4 regions of the Catenulispora sp. EB89 genome follow, and region 2 is predicted to be linked to each of the others. Evidence: riboswitches for the same ligand, from Rfam matches in the RefSeq annotation. Region 2 holds a riboswitch; each other region holds the start of a gene.
The links. A riboswitch is a leader RNA that binds a small molecule or an ion and turns the genes downstream of it on or off. The one in region 2 is predicted to bind cobalamin.
Positions count from the first base shown of each region.

Region 1: it holds a riboswitch for cobalamin, as region 2 does, so the genes downstream of both, ABH920_RS25485 (HoxN/HupN/NixA family nickel/cobalt transporter) here and ABH920_RS37545 (ribonucleoside-diphosphate reductase subunit alpha) in region 2, are expected to answer to the same signal.
Region 3: it holds a riboswitch for cobalamin, as region 2 does, so the genes downstream of both, metE (5-methyltetrahydropteroyltriglutamate--homocysteine S-methyltransferase) here and ABH920_RS37545 (ribonucleoside-diphosphate reductase subunit alpha) in region 2, are expected to answer to the same signal.
Region 4: it holds a riboswitch for cobalamin, as region 2 does, so the genes downstream of both, ABH920_RS00795 (ABC transporter substrate-binding protein) here and ABH920_RS37545 (ribonucleoside-diphosphate reductase subunit alpha) in region 2, are expected to answer to the same signal.

Region 1 covers NZ_JBGCCU010000012.1:232,078-236,280, reverse strand. Annotated here, with positions in the region: gene ABH920_RS25500 (heavy metal translocating P-type ATPase) at 1-407, opposite strand, end outside; gene ABH920_RS25495 (hypothetical protein) at 443-646, opposite strand; gene ABH920_RS25490 (DsbA family protein) at 788-1,624, opposite strand; cobalamin riboswitch at 1,797-2,000, shown strand; gene ABH920_RS25485 (HoxN/HupN/NixA family nickel/cobalt transporter) at 2,029-3,147, shown strand; gene ABH920_RS25480 (hypothetical protein) at 3,188-3,781, shown strand; gene ABH920_RS25475 (sigma-70 family RNA polymerase sigma factor) at 3,849-4,203, shown strand, end outside.
Region 2 covers NZ_JBGCCU010000024.1:36,089-40,291, forward strand. Annotated here, with positions in the region: gene ABH920_RS37530 (zinc-binding alcohol dehydrogenase family protein) at 1-442, shown strand, start outside; gene ABH920_RS37535 (ScbR family autoregulator-binding transcription factor) at 447-1,142, shown strand; gene ABH920_RS37540 (PPOX class F420-dependent oxidoreductase) at 1,201-1,590, shown strand; cobalamin riboswitch at 1,640-1,887, shown strand; gene ABH920_RS37545 (ribonucleoside-diphosphate reductase subunit alpha) at 2,140-4,203, shown strand, end outside.
Region 3 covers NZ_JBGCCU010000005.1:93,586-97,788, reverse strand. Annotated here, with positions in the region: gene ABH920_RS12705 (IclR family transcriptional regulator) at 1-278, opposite strand, end outside; gene ABH920_RS12700 (GntP family permease) at 497-1,936, shown strand; cobalamin riboswitch at 2,001-2,222, shown strand; gene metE (5-methyltetrahydropteroyltriglutamate--homocysteine S-methyltransferase) at 2,377-4,203, shown strand, end outside.
Region 4 covers NZ_JBGCCU010000001.1:176,579-180,781, reverse strand. Annotated here, with positions in the region: gene ABH920_RS00805 (GNAT family N-acetyltransferase) at 1-263, shown strand, start outside; gene ABH920_RS00800 (enoyl-CoA hydratase/isomerase family protein) at 288-1,118, shown strand; cobalamin riboswitch at 1,280-1,408, shown strand; gene ABH920_RS00795 (ABC transporter substrate-binding protein) at 1,513-2,499, shown strand; gene ABH920_RS00790 (FecCD family ABC transporter permease) at 2,775-3,812, shown strand; gene ABH920_RS00785 (ABC transporter ATP-binding protein) at 3,809-4,203, shown strand, end outside.

The DNA of each region.
Region 1 (4,203 bases), on a different contig from region 2:
TCCATGGTCGCGGTGGCGTGCCGCAGGTTGAGCAGGGCTCGGCGGTGGAAGGGCCAGGCGCCCCAGGTCACGACTGGCGCGGCGAGGAGGAAGCAGAACCATTGCCAGTTGCGGAACTGGAACGCCGGGATCATGGACAGGAGGATGACCGGCACGGCCATCGCGGCGACGCCGAGCAGGCGTTCGCGGTCGGTTGGCGGCTCGGGCTCCGACTCCGGCGGGGCGGCGGCGGAGACCAGGCACGCCGTGTATCCGGCCTGCTCGACCGCGGCGATCAGGTCCTGGACCGGGATGTGCGCCGGATGCAGGATGCGGGCCCGGCCGGTGGCCAGGTTCACGCCGGCCGAGACGCCGTCGACGCGGGCCAGGCGCCGTTCCACGCGACTGACGCATGCGGCGCAGGTCATGCCGCCGACTACGAGATCGGTGACGGTCGGGGCGCTCACCGCATGCCACCCATCCCCGGCATCCCCGGGGGTGGCTGTCGTCCGACCGGCGGCACGCCGGGAACCAGATCGGGGGCGACCGGCCCGGCCAGGTGCCCGATGCCCAGCGCCCCGGCGTACAACCCCGCCAACAGCACGACGAACGCCAGCACCCGGCCGGACCCGCTGAGCCGCCGGCCCAGCTCACGAAGCCGCCTCATGAACACCTACAAGCACTCGAAATCGTCGCGCGACCCGGGAAACGGGCACCCGTACGGTGCCGCGGACGGTGCGCTCTGAAGTGATAGTCGTAGGCGAACCCCGGCTGGTTCCCGACCCGCCGGGGGCAGTTCTCAGGACCGCTACGACAGCGCCGGCAGCCCCGCGCTCTGGAACACCTGCTTCAGCACCGCCGGGTCCGACCCGGCCAGCGACGACCCGTCCTTCGACGCCAGCCAGAAGTTGTTCGGCAGCGAGAGGGTCTTGCCGTCGAGCATCAGCGTCGGCGTCCCCTGGAGTTGCAGCGTGTTGAAGTCCGACCAGTTCTGCTGGACCAGGCCCTTGTACGTGCCGGCGTTGACGCACGTCTCGAACGCCGGCGTGTCCAGTCCCGGGACCTGCTTGGCCAGCGAGATCAGCGTCGCGGTGCTGCTGTAGCCGTCGGTGGTCTCGTCCGGCTGGTGGGCGAAGAGCACGTCGTGGTACTCGTCGAACTTCCCGGCGGCCGCGGCGCACGCGGCGGCGTTGCCGGACTGGAGCGAGCCGCTGCCGTTGTCGTGGGTGTCGATGAGGGTCACCGGGTGGAAGAGCACGCGCAGTGTTCCGTTGGCGACGTAGGCCTTGTAGACGGACGCCGATCCCGTCTCCAGCGCCTTGCAGTAGGGGCAGCGGAAGTCCTCGAAGATCGTCAGGGTGTGCGGGGCCGACGCGGGGCCGTAGGACAGGGCCGTCGCCTTGTTCGCGGGGTTCGCGTACTTGTCGGCGACCACGGAGCCGTCGGTCGGCGGGGTGTAGGCCTTCGGCTTGGCGGAGTTCGAACTCACCGCGAGCCCGACGCCGACGCAGACCCCGATCACCACCACTACCACCGCGAGTATGCCGAGCCTGCGGCGCTGCATGCTCTTGCGCTGCTGGGCCGCACGCTCGGCGGCGACCCGCACGCGTGCGGACTTCTCGTCCCGAGCTCCCTGATCGCTCATAGCCCCATCCCCACCCACGTCGAAGAATCCTGATCGGCAATGCGACAGTGCGGCCGTGCGACAGTGCGGCAATGCCCCCGGGATCTGACCACCGGAGGACGGCGGCGTCAAGCCGGAGGCGGATGTGGCGCACAAGCCAGAGGCCCCGCCTTGCCCGCCTCCGACCCGCTCGCTACGGTGACCATGCCGTGGTGCTCGGGAAGACCGGTGGAAAACCGGAGCGGCCCTCGCCACTGTGATCGGGAATGCACCGGCTCCACGCCGGCCGCGCTTGTCTGGCGCGGCGGCGGCCACTGGACGCGTGACGCGTCTGGGAAGGCGGGGCCGGGGCTTCGACCCGTCAGCCAGGAGACCGGCCACGGCACCGAACATCGACCATCCACGAGGTGCTGGAGGCGAGCCGCGTGAGCGTGCCTGCGAACCGTTCTGTCCGGGCTGTCCGGGATTCGTCCGCGGGGCCGGTGCGCTGGCTGCGGGGCGACTGGCTCCGGTTCGGCGGGTTGCTGGCGGTGATCGTGGCGATGCACGTGGCCGCGTTCGGGATCCTGGCCGGGTTGGTCGCGCCGCACCACTACACGGTCGGCAAGCAGGTCTTCGGCTTCGGGCTCGGCATCACCGCCTACACGCTCGGGATGCGCCACGCGTTCGACGCCGACCACATAGCCGCGATCGACAACACCACGCGCAAGCTGATGGCCGACGGGAAGCGGCCGGTGTCGGTCGGGTTCTGGTTCGCGCTCGGGCACTCGACCATCGTCGTCGCGCTGGCCGCCGGGATCGCCGCCGGGGCACGGCAGGCCACGAGCCTCACCGACGACAAGTCCGGCACGCGCCAGTCCCTCGGCGTGGTGTCCACGACCGCCTCCGGCACGTTCCTGTACCTGATCGGGATCCTGAACCTGGTCGCGCTGATCGGCATCTACAAGGTCTACAAGGCGATGCGCCGCGGCGAGTACGACGAGGCCGCGTTGACCGCGCAGCTGGACAAGCGCGGCTTCATGAACCGGATCCTGGGCCGGCTCACCAAGTCCATCACCCGGCCCGGCCAGATGTACCCGGTCGGCCTGCTGTTCGGCATCGGCTTCGACACCGCCACCGAAGTCCTGCTGCTCGCGCTGGCCGGCTCCAGCGCCGCCGCCGGGCTGCCCTGGTACGCGATCCTGTGCCTGCCGCTGCTGTTCACCGCGGGCATGACCCTGTTCGACACCCTCGACGGCACCTTCATGAACTTCGCCTACCACTGGGCCTTCTCCAACCCGATCCGCAAGGTCTACTACAACCTCACGATCACCGGCCTGTCGGTGGCCGTCGCCCTGGTCATCGGCAGCGTCGAGCTGATCGGCGTGGTCCACGACCAGTTCGGGTTCGCCAACCCGGTCACCGACTGGATCGCGAACCTGAACCTGAACAACGTCGGGTTCGTGATCGTCGGCGCGTTCGTGGCTGTCTGGGTGGCGGCGATCGCGTACTGGAAGATCGCGCGCGTTGAGCGGAGGTGGAACGCGGCCGGCGAGGAGGGCTAGCGGAAGCCCGGCGGCGTGCGGATGCGACGATGGCACCGTCATGAGTGTCGACTGGGGACTGCGCGCCGTGCGGTCTGCGATGTTCGCGGCCGTGTGCACGCTGCTGGCCACGGCCGCGCACTTGTCGATGTCCGGGCGGTCGGTGCCGTGGTGGGCGCTGGCCATCGCCGGTGAGGCGACTTTCGGGCTGGCCTGGCTGCTCTCTGCGAAACAGCGCGGCATCGTCCATGTCGTCGCCTTGACGATCGGTGCCCAAGCCGGGCTGCACGTCTGGTTCGAAGTCGGCCAGGTCCTGTCTCCCGCACCGGCCATGGCCGGAATGACCATGCCTGGCATGTCCTCAGACCCGGGCTTCCTCGGCTCCGACAGTTGGGGGATGCTTACCGCGCACCTCGCCGCCGCCACCGTAGTAGGCCTCTGGCTCGCGACCGGTGAACGCGCGGTCTTCCGGTTGCTGGCTTCGGCGGCGACCTTCCTTCTCCCGCCGCTGGCGCTGCTGTTCCGGGTGGTTGTTCCCGTGCCGCAGGCGCCCAGTGTGCCGGTTGTGAGCCAGAGTGCTGCGCCGCTGCGCCAGCTCCTGCTCGTCCACGTCATCATCTCCCGCGGGCCGCCGGCCGGGGTCGCCGTCCGGTAGACGGCCCTGTCCGGCGACGTGATCCCGCGTCGCCGTGTCTCTTTTTCTCCAGCAAGGACACACGGTGATGACCCCTGCGCTGAAACACCCGGTCGATCAAGCCGACGTCGACGCGCTGGCCCTGGCCGCCCGGGACGGCGACCCGGCCGCCGTCGAGCGCTTCATCCAGGCGACCAGGCCCGACGTGCGCCGCTACGTCGTGCGCCTGAGCGGCAGCCCGCAGGACGCCGACGACCTCACGCAGGACACGTACCTGCGGGTCCTGCGTGCGCTGCCGGCCTTCCAGGGCCGGTCGTCGGCGCAGACCTGGCTGCGCGCGATCGCCCGGCGCACCGTCGTCGACCGCATCCGCCGGGCCTCGGCCCGGCCGCGGCTCGCGGACACCGACGACTGGCTGGGCGCGGCCGAGCGTGCGCAGCCCG
Region 2 (4,203 bases):
CACCCTCGCCGCCGCCTACCGCCCCGCGATCCGCGACGCCGAGTTCGCCGCCAACGCCCGCGAGGCCGCCGACGGCGCGCTGTTCGACGTGGTCCTGGAGTCCATCGGCGGCGACGTGTCGGCCGCGATGCCCGCGCTGCTCGCCCCCGGCGGCCGCCTGGTCAGCTACGGCGCCGCCGCCGGCCAGCCGGACCCCGCCGCCCCGAGCCTGGCGGACCTGCGCCGCAACAACTGGACCACGGCCGGCTTCAGCATCATCAACCGGGCCCGGGGCGACGCCGGCGCGGTCGGCGACCTCATCGCCGGGGTCTTCGCGCTCACCGCCGAGGGGCTGGCGATCCCGGCGCCGCGCGTCATCGGCTGGAGCGAGGCCGCCGAGGCGCACATCGCGCAGGCCGAGAACCGCAGCCCCGGCAAGACCGTCGTCGCGGTCCGGAGCTGAGCACGTGACGCCGCCGCCGGCCGACTCGCGAGGCTCGGCCGGCTCCCGGGGCTCGGCCAGCTCCCGAGCCTCGGCCGAGCCCCGGACCCCGAGCGAGCCCACGCAGGAGCGCGCCCGCCGCACCCGCCGCGCGATCCTGCTGGCCGCGTCCGAGTGCTTCGCAGAGCTCGGCTACGCGACGGCCACCACCAGCGAGATCGCGGCCCGCGCCGGCGTCACCAAGGGCGCCCTCGCCTTCCACTTCCCGGCGAAGGCCGCCATCGCGGCGGCCATCGTCGAGGAGTGCTACGAGCAGTGGCCCTCGGTGGTCACCGAGGTGACGCCGGCGCACAATCGGGTCCTCGACCTCCTCGGCGAGGTCTTCGCCCGCATCGCGGCGCAGATCCGCGAGGACCCGATCGTCCGCGCGACGGTCCGCCTGCAAGCCGAGCGCGCGCTGATCTCCGAGCCGGTCCACATGCCGTTCGTGGACTGGATCGCCACCTCGACCGACCTGTTCCGCACCGCCGCCGACCGCGGCGAGCTCCGGCCCGGAGCCGATCCCGGCGCACTGGCCCGGGCCTCGGTCGCCGGCTTCCAGGGCGTCCAGCACGTCTCGGGCATCCTGTCCGGCCACGCCGACGTCGCCGAGCGAGTCGCCGAGTGGTGGTCGGTCATGCGGGCCGGCGTCGCCGCCACTACCGACGATCACGTTTCCTGATCGCTGCCAGTCGACATCTCCCCTTGTCCGAAACCCCGTCCCCGACTGGAGTAGACCCATGTCCGTCATCCCCGCATCCCACACCGACCTGCTCGAGCGCCCCGTCTTCTGCCACCTGGCGACGATCCGCGCCGACGGCACCCCGCACGTGAACCCGATGTGGTTCCTGTGGGACGGCCAATTCCTGTCCTTCACCACCTCGACCAAGCGCGCGAAGTACAAGGAACTCAACGACCGCCCGCACGCCGCGGTCTCCATCAACGACCCCGAGGCCCCGTACCGCTACCTGGAGCTGCGCGGGACCGTGGACCGCATCGAGCCGGACCCGGAGGGTGACTTCTTCGCCGTCCTGGCCGACCGCTACGCGCTGCCGATGGACGGTCCCGTGGGCGACGCGCCGACCCGCGTGCGGATCTACCTGCGGCCGACGCACGCCACCTTCCAGTAGTCCCCTGACATACAGCATGTTGATTGGAATTTGAGCGCCGCCACAAGATATGGTGTCCGATGCAGCTGGTTCGACCACCGCCCCGCACAAGGGCGGCGGTCGAGGCAAGAGGGAACCCGGTGCGAGACCGGGACTGCCCCGCAGCGGTGAGTGGGAACGACAGCCGTCGTACACACTGGGCCGAGTGGCGCCGGAAGGCGCCGGCCTGGGAAGTGACGGCCAGTAGGTTCGCGCGGTCCTCCCCGGGCCCGCGAGCGCCCGCGAGTCCGAAGACCTGCCAGCCGTGCCGTGCCCGGACGTGGGGTACGGCTGGTCCGAGGCCGCGTGGGACGGCTGACGGCGGAGCGCGTCGCGGCTTTCGCGTGCCTCCGGTGTCTGCTCGCCAACGGTTCGGACCTCGGACCTACGACTGGCGAGGAGAAGGTTGTGACGGTCACGCTCACACATGTCGAGACCACGGACGCAGCGAGGCGCGCGGGGGCGCAGGCGCTGCCGCCGGTGACCACGACAGCGACGACAGCGACGACAGCGGCTCAGCTCGAAGCGGAGATCGCGGACAAGTCCGCGGACCTGCCCGACGTCGACGCGGCGCGCGTGGCCCGCAAGACCTTCGCCGGCCTGCCGCCGAACGCCACCGCCGACCAGATCGCCGACCTCGCCGTCCAGAGCGCGGCCGAGCTCATCGGCGAGGAGCCGCAGTACTCGAAGCTCGCCGCCCGCCTGCTGTCCGGGGTCATCGCCCGCGAAGCCGCCGGCCAGGGCGCGACCGGCTTCAGCGCGTCCATCGCCGTCGGGCATCGGGAGGGCCTGATCGGCGATGTGACGGAGGCTCTGGTGAGCTCGGCGGCCGAGCGGTTCGACGCCGCGATCGACCCCGAGGGCGACCTCCGCTTCGAGTACTTCGGCCTGCGCACCGTCTACGACCGCTACCTGCTGCGGCACCCGGTGACCCGCCGCGTGATCGAGACCCCGCAGCACTTCCTGCTGCGCGTCGCCGTCGGGCTGTCGCAGGACCCGCAGGAGGCCGTCGGCTTCTACCGCCTGATGTCCTCGCTGGCCTACCTGCCGAGCTCGCCGACGCTGTTCAACTCCGGCACCCGGCACACCCAGATGTCGTCCTGCTACCTGGTGGACTCCCCGCGCGACGAGCTGGACTCCATCTACGACCGCTACCAACAGGTCGCGCGCCTGTCGAAGTTCGCCGGCGGCATCGGCATCGGCTTCTCCCGGGTCCGCGGGCGCGGCGCCCTGATCCGCAGCACCAACGGCCGCTCCAACGGCATCGTCCCGTTCCTGCGCACGCTGGACTCCTCGGTCGCCGCGGTCAACCAGGGCGGCCGGCGCAAGGGCGCGGCGTGCGTGTACCTGGAGCCGTGGCACCCGGACGTCGAGGAGTTCCTCCAGCTGCGGGACAACACCGGCGAGGACGCGCGCCGCACGCACAACCTGAACCTGGCCAACTGGATCCCGGACGAGTTCATGCGCCGCGTCGAGGCCGACGGCCTCTGGTCCCTGATGGACCCCGACCAGGTTCCGGAGCTGCCGGACCTGTGGGGCGCGGAGTTCGACGCGGCGTACCGCGCGGCCGAGGCCGAGGGCCGCTACGTCCGGCAGGTCTCGGCGCGTGAGCTCTACGGCAAGATGATGCGCACACTGGCGCAGACCGGCAACGGCTGGATGACGTTCAAGGACGCATCGAACAAGCTCTGCAACCAGACCGGCGTCCCCGGCAACACCGTGCACCTGTCGAATCTGTGCACTGAAATCATCGAGGTCTCCTCCGACGCCGAGACCGCCGTCTGCAACCTGGGCTCGATCAACCTCGGCGCGCACCTGACCGCGTCCCGCGACGCGATCGACTGGGACCGGCTGCGCGCCACGGTCCGCACCGCCGTGGTCTTCCTGGACCGGGTCATCGACATCAACTACTACCCGAGCGAGCAGACCGCGGCGTCGAACCCGCGCTGGCGTCCGGTCGGGCTGGGCCTGATGGGGCTGCAGGACGTGTTCTTCGCGCTGCGGCTGCCCTTCGACGACGCGCGGGCGCAGGAGCTGTCGACGCGGATCTCCGAGGAGATCTACCTGACCGCGCTGGAGACCTCGGCCGGGCTGGCGGAGGAGTTCGGCGCGCACCCGGCGTTCGCGGACACCCGCGCCGCGAAGGGCGACCTGCAGCCGGACCTGTGGAACGTCGCCACCTCGCCGGAGCTGGCCGCGCGCTGGAGCAGGGTCCGCGGCCGGATCGCGGCCACCGGCCTGCGCAACTCGCTGCTGGTGGCGATCGCCCCGACCGCGACCATCGCCTCCATCGCCGGCTGCTACGAGTGCATCGAGCCGCAGGTGTCGAACCTGTTCAAGCGCGAGACGCTGTCCGGGGAGTTCCTGCAGATCAACTCGGCGCTGGTCGGCGAGCTGAAGGCGCTGGGGCTGTGGACCCCGGCGGTGCGCGAGGCGATCAAGCGGGCCGAGGGCTCGGTGCAGGGCGTCGAGGCGCTGCCGGCGGAGATCAGGGCCCTGTACCGGACGGCGTGGGAGCTGCCGCAGAAGGCGCTGATCGAGCTGGCCGCGGCCCGCGGGCCGTTCGTCGACCAGTCGCAGTCGCTGAACCTCTTC
Region 3 (4,203 bases), on a different contig from region 2:
AGGTAGGCCTGGCCGAGGCGGAGGGCGCCGTGGCCGAGGCGGAACCAGCCGGTCTCGCGGTCGCGGTCCAGCAGGTGTTCTTCGAGCAGGGGGCCGGTCAGGCGCAGCACGGTGCTCTTGTTCAGTCCGAGGTCTTCGGCCAGCTTGCCGAGGGGGACGCCGCGGCCGCTGCCGGCGTGTTCGCGGACGTATCCGAGGACCGCCAGCGCGCGCCGCAGCGACGACGACTGGTTGCGGTCTCCTGGAGCCGGCGGGGCTTGGCCGTCTTGTTCCGCCATCGCGTCATGTCCTCTCGGTTGCTGTGTTCGGCGCGGTCTTCGACACGCCATTTTGCTATGCAAAAGACTTGAAGCAAGCCCTTGTCCGGCCGCCGCCGGCCCGCCTAACGTCAGCCGGCATCGAGCCCTTCGGCGCTGCGCCGCACCGCTGAACTGGGCTGATCATCCCCGGCACCTGTCAAGGCCTGCCTCGGCCCCGATCAGCGCGGAGGTTCACTGTGCACGGCTTCGTCCATTGGCTGCAGCACGACACCGGCGGCCTGCTCACGCTCTGCGGATGCTCCATAGCCCTGCTGCTGTTCCTCATCATCAAGATCAAGCTCGAACCCTTCATCGCCCTGATCGCCGCCAGCCTGGTGCTCGCGCTGGCGGCCGGGCTCCCGGTCTCGACGATCGTCGGGACCGCGCTGGTCAGCAACAAGTCGTTGCTGGAGACCGGATTCGGCTCGATCCTCGGCCACAGCGCGGCGATCATCGGGCTCGGCACGATCTTCGGCGCGCTGCTCGAGCGCTCCGGCGGGGCCGACGTGCTGGCCGCGCGGCTGCAGGCGGCCTTCGGGGAGCGGGGCGCGCCGCTGGCGATGGGGCTGACCGGCCTCATCTTCGGCATCCCGGTGTTCTTCGACGTCGGCATCTTCGTGCTGGCGCCGCTGGTCTACGTCGCGGCCCGGCGCGGCGGCCACTCGCTGGTGGTCTACGCGCTCCCGATGCTCGCCGGCCTGTCGATGACGCACGCGTTCCTGCCGCCGCACCCCGGCCCGGTCGCCGTCACCGGGCTGCTCGGCGTCAGCCTCGGGTGGATGCTCATCATGGGGCTGATCTGCGGCCTGCCGGCGTTTCTGGTGGCCGGGGTGGCGTGGGGCAGCTGGATCGGCAAGCGGGTGATCATCGCCGTGCCCGAGATGGACGGCCGGAGTGGCGATGGCGATCAGGTGGCCGCGCTGTCGGAAGAGGCCGCCGTGGAGACAGACGCAGCAGTGGGGCGCAAGGCTCCGCGGTTGTCGATGATCATCGGTCTCATCGCGGTGCCGTTGGTGCTGATCCTCGGTGCGACGTTCGGGACCGTCTATCTGAAGAAGAGCTCGGCGCTGCCGGTGCTCACGTTCCTCGGCACCCCCTCGGTGGCGCTGACCATCGCCGTCCTGCTGGCCTTCTGGCTGCTCGGGACGCGGCGCGGATTCAGCCGCGCGGAGCTGGCCGAGCTCAGCTCGAACTCGCTGCGTCCGGTGGCGATGATCCTGCTCGTGATCGGGGCGGGCAGCTTCTTCGGCGCCGTGATCACCGCGACCGGCGTCGGCAAGGCCCTGTCCCAGTCGCTGACCACGGCCGGCCTCCCGCTGATCCTCCTGGCCTACGTCATCAGCTGCGGCATGCGCCTGGCGCAGGGGTCCGCCACGGTCGCGATCGTCACGACCGGCGGCATCGTCGCGCCGCTGGTGGAGAAGGGCCATTTCGCACAGCCGCACATCGCGCTGATCGCGGTGGCCATCTCGGCCGGATCGATCATCGCCTCGCATGTGAACGACGGCGGGTTCTGGATCGTCTCGCGGTACTTCAACATGACCGTCAAGGACACGCTGCGGACGTGGACCGTGCTGGAGACGATCCTGTCAGTGGTCGGATTCACCGCAGCAGGGCTGCTCAGCCTGGCGATCTGATATCGCCACGCCACGCCACGCCGTCCGACATGCGGGCAGCCTGGTCCGTCCCCTGGAACCGCCCTACAGTGAAAGAGCAGTCGGTTCGCCGATGTCATCCAGACATCGGCGGCGTAAGAGGGAACCCGGTGGAATTCCGGGACTGCCCCGCAGCGGTGAGTGGGAACGACCGCCGTCATCAGCACTGGGCCCGCGAGGGCCTGGGAAGCGACGGCCAGTAGGAGTCGGCCTTTCCCGGCCGGCGTGCCCGCGAGTCCGAAGACCTGCCACTGCCCGCGCGCGACCGTGCGCGGAGATCTCGGTGACCTCGAGGGCGGGTCGACGGACAGCAGCGGACGAGCCGGGCCGCGACAGCGCCCGGGCCCGGTCTGCGACGCCACCCCTTCGCGCCTTCGTCCCCTTCCGGGATCGCAGGAGAACTGCTCGCGAAGGAGAGCGTCTTGACCCGCAAGACCACCACCAGGACGACAGCCGCACGCGCCACCGTGTACGGCTACCCGCGCCAGGGCTGCAACCGGGAGCTGAAGAAGGCCGTCGAAGGGTACTGGCACGGCCGCGTCAGCGCGGAAGCGCTGCACCAGACCGCATCCGACCTGCGACGGGAGAACTGGCGCCAGCTCGCCGAGGCCGGCATCGACGAGGTGCCCAGCGGCGACTTCTCGCTCTACGACCACGTCCTGGACACCAGCGTCATGGTCGGCGCGATCCCGCCGCGGCACCGGGCCGCCGTGGCCGCGAATCCGCTCGACGGCTACTTCGCGATGGCCCGTGGGACGCAGGACACCGCGCCCCTGGAGATGACCAAGTGGTTCGACACCAACTACCACTACCTGGTCCCCGAGCTCGGGCCCGACACCGTCTTCACCGCTGATGCCGGCAAGCAGGTCGCCGAGTTCAAGGAGGCGACGGCGCTCGGCCACACCGCGCGGCCGGTGCTCCTCGGCCCGGTCAGCTACCTGCTGCTGGCCAAGCCGGTGCTCGGCGCCTCGCCGCTGTTCGAGCCGGTCAACCTGATCAACCGCCTGCTGCCGGTCTACGCCGAGATCCTCGCCGACCTGCGCGCCGCCGGGGCCCAGTGGGTCCAGCTCGACGAGCCCGCCCTGGTCCAGGACCAGCCCGAGGAGATCCTGCGCACCGCCGCGCGCGCCTACCTCGACCTCGGCCGCCTCACCGACCGGCCGAAGATCCTCGCCGCCTCCTACTTCGACCGGCTCGGCGCGGCGTTGCCGGTGCTCGCGCAGGCCCCGATCGAGGGCCTGGCGCTGGACTTCACCGGTCCGGCCGCCGCGAACCTGGACGCCCTGGCGGCGATCGGCGGCCTGCCGGGCAAGCGGCTGGTGGCCGGGGTCGTGAACGGCCGCAACGTGTGGATCAACGACCTCGCCGCCTCGCTGTCGACGCTGGGCACGCTGCTCGGTCTGGCCGACCGTGTGGACGTCGCGGCCTCCTGCTCGCTCCTGCACGTGCCGCTGGACGCCGAGGCCGAACGCGGCCTGGACCCGCAGATCGCCCGCTGGCTCGCCTTCGCCCGGCAGAAGACCGCCGAGCTCGCCGTGCTGGCCCGAGGCCTGTCGCAGGGCACGGACACGATCGCCGCCGAGCTCGCGGCCAACCGGGCCGACCTGGCCTCCCGGGCCGGATCGGCGGTGACCGGTGACCCGGAGGTACGGACACGCGCTGCATCCGTTACGGACGCTCACATCCACCGTTCCCAGCCGTACGCCGAACGCACCGCCGCCCAGCGGGCCCGGCTGGCGCTGCCACCGCTGCCGACGACCACGATCGGCTCGTTCCCGCAGACCGACGAGCTGCGCGCGGCCCGGGCCGGCCTGCGCGCCGGCCGCATCGACGACGCCGCCTACCGGGAGCGGATCGAGGCCGAGATCCGCGAGGTCGTGGGCTTCCAGGAACGGGTCGGGCTCGACGTCCTGGTGCACGGCGAGGCCGAACGCAACGACATGGTCCAGTACTTCGCCGAGCAGCTGGTCGGCTATCTGGCCACGCGGCACGGCTGGGTCCAGTCCTACGGCACCCGCTACGTCCGGCCACCGATCCTGGCCGGCGACATCTCGCGCCCGGCCCCGATGACCGTCCGCTGGACGAGCTACGCGCAGTCGCTGACGGCCAAGCCGGTCAAGGGCATGCTCACCGGCCCGGTGACGATGCTCGCCTGGTCCTTCGTCCGCGACGACCAGCCGCTCGCCGACACCGCCCGGCAGGTGGCCCTCGCGCTGCGCGACGAGGTGGCCGACCTGGAGGCGGCCGGG
Region 4 (4,203 bases), on a different contig from region 2:
ACGTCGCCGACTCGTTCTGCCCCTGGAACGCCGGCCGCTGGCGGCTCCGCGGCGACGCCGACGGCGCGGTCTGCGAGCGCACGACGGACCCGGCCGACCTGGTGCTCGGCGTGCGCGAACTCGGCAGCGCCTACCTAGGCGGCCTGTCGCTGAGCGCCCTCGCCCGCGCCGGACGGGTCGAGGAGCTGCGGGCCGGGACGCTGGCGGCGGCGTCGCGGGCGTTTGTGAGCGACGTCGCGCCGTGGCTGCCCTTCGGCTTCTAATCGCGATCTCATACTGTGGGCGGCATGACTGAGGTACAGGTGAAGGACTACAACGGCGTACTCCTGAAGCGGCACCCCGCGTCGGGCAACGGCGTGGTCGCGGAGATCGTGCTGAACCGCGCGTCGGCGATGAACGCCATCTCGACGGCGATGGCCGCGGCGATCCGCGACGTCGCGCCGGAGCTGGCCGAGGACCCGGCGGTACGCGCGGTGGTGGTGTCGTCGGCACCGCCGGAGGCCGAGGGCAAGAACCACGCGTTCTGCGTCGGCGTGGACCTCAAGGAACGCAACCAGATGAGCGACGCGGAACTGGTCGCCACCCGCCCGGCCTTCCGCCGGACCTGGGGCGCGTTCGGCTCCCTGCCGATGCCGGTCATCGCCGCGGTCTCCGGCTACGCCCTCGGCGGCGGCTGCGAACTGGCCCTGGCCTGCGACCTGATCGTGGCCGACGACGGCGCGGTCTTCGGCCTGCCGGAGGTCTCAGTCGGCGTCATCCCCGGCGGCGGCGGCACGCAGACCCTGGTACGCCGCATCGGCACGAACCGCGCCGCCGACCTGATCTTCACGGCCCGCCGCATCGACGCCGACGAAGCCGACCGCTTCGGCATGGTGGACCGCCGGATCACAGGAGCCTCGACAGCGCGCGACGCGGCACTGGAGCTGGCGCAGCAGATCGCGAAGAACTCGCCGATCGGGGTCCGCAACGCGAAGCACGCGCTGAAGGTCGGCGCCGACCTGCCGCTGGCCGCGGGGCTGGATGTGGAGGACGGGGCTTGGCGGGCGACGGCTTTCTCGGCGGACCGGGCCGAGGGTGTGCGGGCGTTTGTGGAGAAGCGGGCGCCGGTTTGGCCGTGATTCGGCGCTATATTCCCGGGGGATCACACCACCCTGCGTCCAGTATCCGGCCCGGTCAACCGCCGGCGGAAGGACACCGGGCCGGAAAGCACCCGCTCGGAGTAGTGCAGATCACCAGCCGTCGCCCCGTTCGGCGTTAGGCGCGCGCCCTGGCGCTTGCTAGCGTCAGGGGCGACGGCGGTGTGCGCCGTCCACAACGTGTGCAGCGAAGCCGGTGGGAGTCCGGCGCTGTCCCGCAACTGTGAGCTCCGCCCTTCGGAGTGAGCCAGGTCGCCTCACGCGGTGTGCCAACGTTCGGCCCTCGCGGTTCGGGGCGGTCCGGCTGTGCGCTTCACGCCTCATCTGGGTCGGTGCGTGCTGTGCGGACCGCGGATCAGCCGGAGGAGCTGACTTCGTGCATTCTCGTCTGCACATTCTGACGCGGCGGGTGGCCGTCGGCGTCGTCGCGGCCTCGGCGCTGCTGGCCGCCGGGTGTTCGTCGTCGAAGTCGGCGTCGGCTGGCTCAGGGGCGTCGACCACCGCGACGACCGCCGCTTCCAGCACGGCCGCGTTCCCGGCGACCATCACCGCGAAGAACGGTGCGGTGAAGCTGGCCGCCGAACCCAAGAAGATCGTGTCGCTGTCACCGTCGGCCACCGAGGATCTGTTCCAGATCGGTGCGGGCTCGCAGGTCGTCGCGGTCGACGACCAGTCGAACTTCCCTGCCACGGCGCCGAAGACGACGTTGTCCGGCTACAAGCCGAACGCCGAGGCGATCGCGAAGTACAACCCGGACCTGGTGGTCGTCGCCGACGACAGCTCGCAGATCGTGGAGCAGCTCGGGAAGCTGAACGTGCCGGTGCTGTGGTTCGACGCCCCGAACACGCTGGACGACGCCTACAGCCAGATCACCGAACTCGGCGCCGCCACCGGTCACGCCGGGCCGGCCGCCACCACGGTCGCGGGTATGAAGCAGCAGATCACCGCAGCCATCGCGGCCACGAAGAAGCCGACCAGTCCCCTGAAGTACTACTACGAGGTCGGCACGCCGGGGAACTACAGCGCGACCTCGAAGACCTTCATCGGCTCGATCTTCGCGCAGTTCGGCCTCACCAACATCGCCGATCCGGCGGACAAGACCGGCGGCGGCTACCCCCAGCTGTCCGACGAGTACCTGGTCACCTCGGCGCCCGACCTGATCTTCCTGGCCGACACCAAGTGCTGCCAGCAGACCGCCGCCACCGTCGCCGCCCGCCCCGGCTGGTCGGCGATCCCCGCGGTGAAGAACGCCGCGAAGGGCACCGTCGTCGGCCTCGACGACGACATCGCCTCGCGCTGGGGCCCGCGCCTGGTGCAGCTGGTGCAGCAGATCGCGAAGGCCGTGAACCAGGCCCAGGGCTGAGCGGGGAGGAGATGGGGCGAGGGACGGATCCGGTGCCGGCCGACGTGAGCAGCCTGGGCGGCGGCGACTCCGCGCACGCGCACACGCACGCCGAGCACGGTGCTGCGGCGGCGGGGCAGGCAGAGAGTGGCGGCGGTGCGGCGAAGAAAGCTGCGGTCGGCGTACCCGAGCTTGCGGGCACCAGCGGTGCGGCGAAGGAAGCTGCGGCTGGCGCACCGGAGCTTGCGGGCATCAGCCTTGCGGCGGAAAGCAGCGCCCGCCGCCGAACCCGCCGAATCCACCCAACCCGCCCCACCATCGCCCTCCTCACCGGCCTCCTCGTCCTCCTCCTCGCCGTCCTCGTCTCCAGCCTCGGCGGCGCGGCGGGCCTCCCGGTCGCCGGCACCGCCAAGGCCCTCCTCGACAAGCTCCCCTTCGTCGACCTCCGCACGGGGCTCGGGCCGGTGCAGCTGAGTGTGCTCGACCAGATTCGGCTGCCGCGCGTCGTGCTCGCGACGCTCGTCGGGGCGCTGCTCGCGCAGGCCGGTGCCGCGTATCAGGGTGTCTTCCGGAATCCGTTGTCCGATTCCGGGACCATCGGGGCTTCGGCCGGTGCCGGGATGGCCGCGACGCTCGTCATCGTCTACGGCGGCGGGCCTGAGCACACCGTGGCCGGGATCGGCGCTGTGCCGCTCGCGGCGTTCGTCGGGGCGCTCGGCGGGGTGCTCGCCAGTTATGTGCTCGGCACGTTCGTGGGTCGCGGGGGCACCGCTTCGCTCATCCTCGCCGGGGTCGCCGTCAGTTCGTTCGTCGGGGCGGTGCAGGCATTCGTCATGCAGCGGAGCACCGCGGACGTGCGGCAGGTGTACTCGTGGCTGTTCGGGAGTTTCGCTGCCGCCGACTGGTCGTTGGTGCGGTTGGCGCTGCCCTATGCCGTCATCAGTGTCCTGATCGTCACTGTGCACGCCCGGCATCTCGACGTCCTCGCGCTCGGCGACGACGAGGCCGCCACGCTCGGCCTGCATCCGGTGCGCACGCGCGTGATCGTGCTGGCCGCCGCGTCGCTGGCGACCGCGACGGCGGTGGCGGTCAGCGGCATCATCGGCTTCGTCGGGCTGGTGGTGCCGCATGTCGTGCGGCGTGTCGCCGGGCCCGGGCATCGGCTGCTGCTGCCGATGAGCCTGCTGGTCGGTGGGGCGTTCCTGGTGTTGGCCGATCTGCTGGCGCGGACCGTGCTGGCGCCGGCCGAGCTGCCGATCGGGGTCGTCACCTCGTTCGTCGGGGCGCCGTTCTTCCTGGTCATCCTGCGGGCCACGCGGGAGCGTGACCGGTGAGCGCGGTCAAGGCCGCCGGGGTGCGGGTGCGGCTGGACCGCAAGCCGATCCTGCACGGCGTCGACCTCGACGTGGCCGCCGGGGCCTGGCACGCCGTGCTCGGACCGAACGGCGCGGGCAAGTCCACGCTGCTCAAGGCGATCGTCGGCATCCTGCCGTACGAGGGCGACATCAGCGTCGGCGGCGAGGCCGTCGCGAAGCTCTCCGCCAAACACCGGGCCCGCCTCATCGCCTACGTCCCGCAGCAGCCGCAGCTTCCCGGCGACATGACCGTCTCCGAGTACGTCCTGCTCGGCCGCACGCCGCACCTGGGCTACCTCGGTGTTGAGTCCCGGACCGATCGCGCGGTCGCCGAGAGCGCGCTGGAGCGCCTGGACCTGGCCGGATTCTC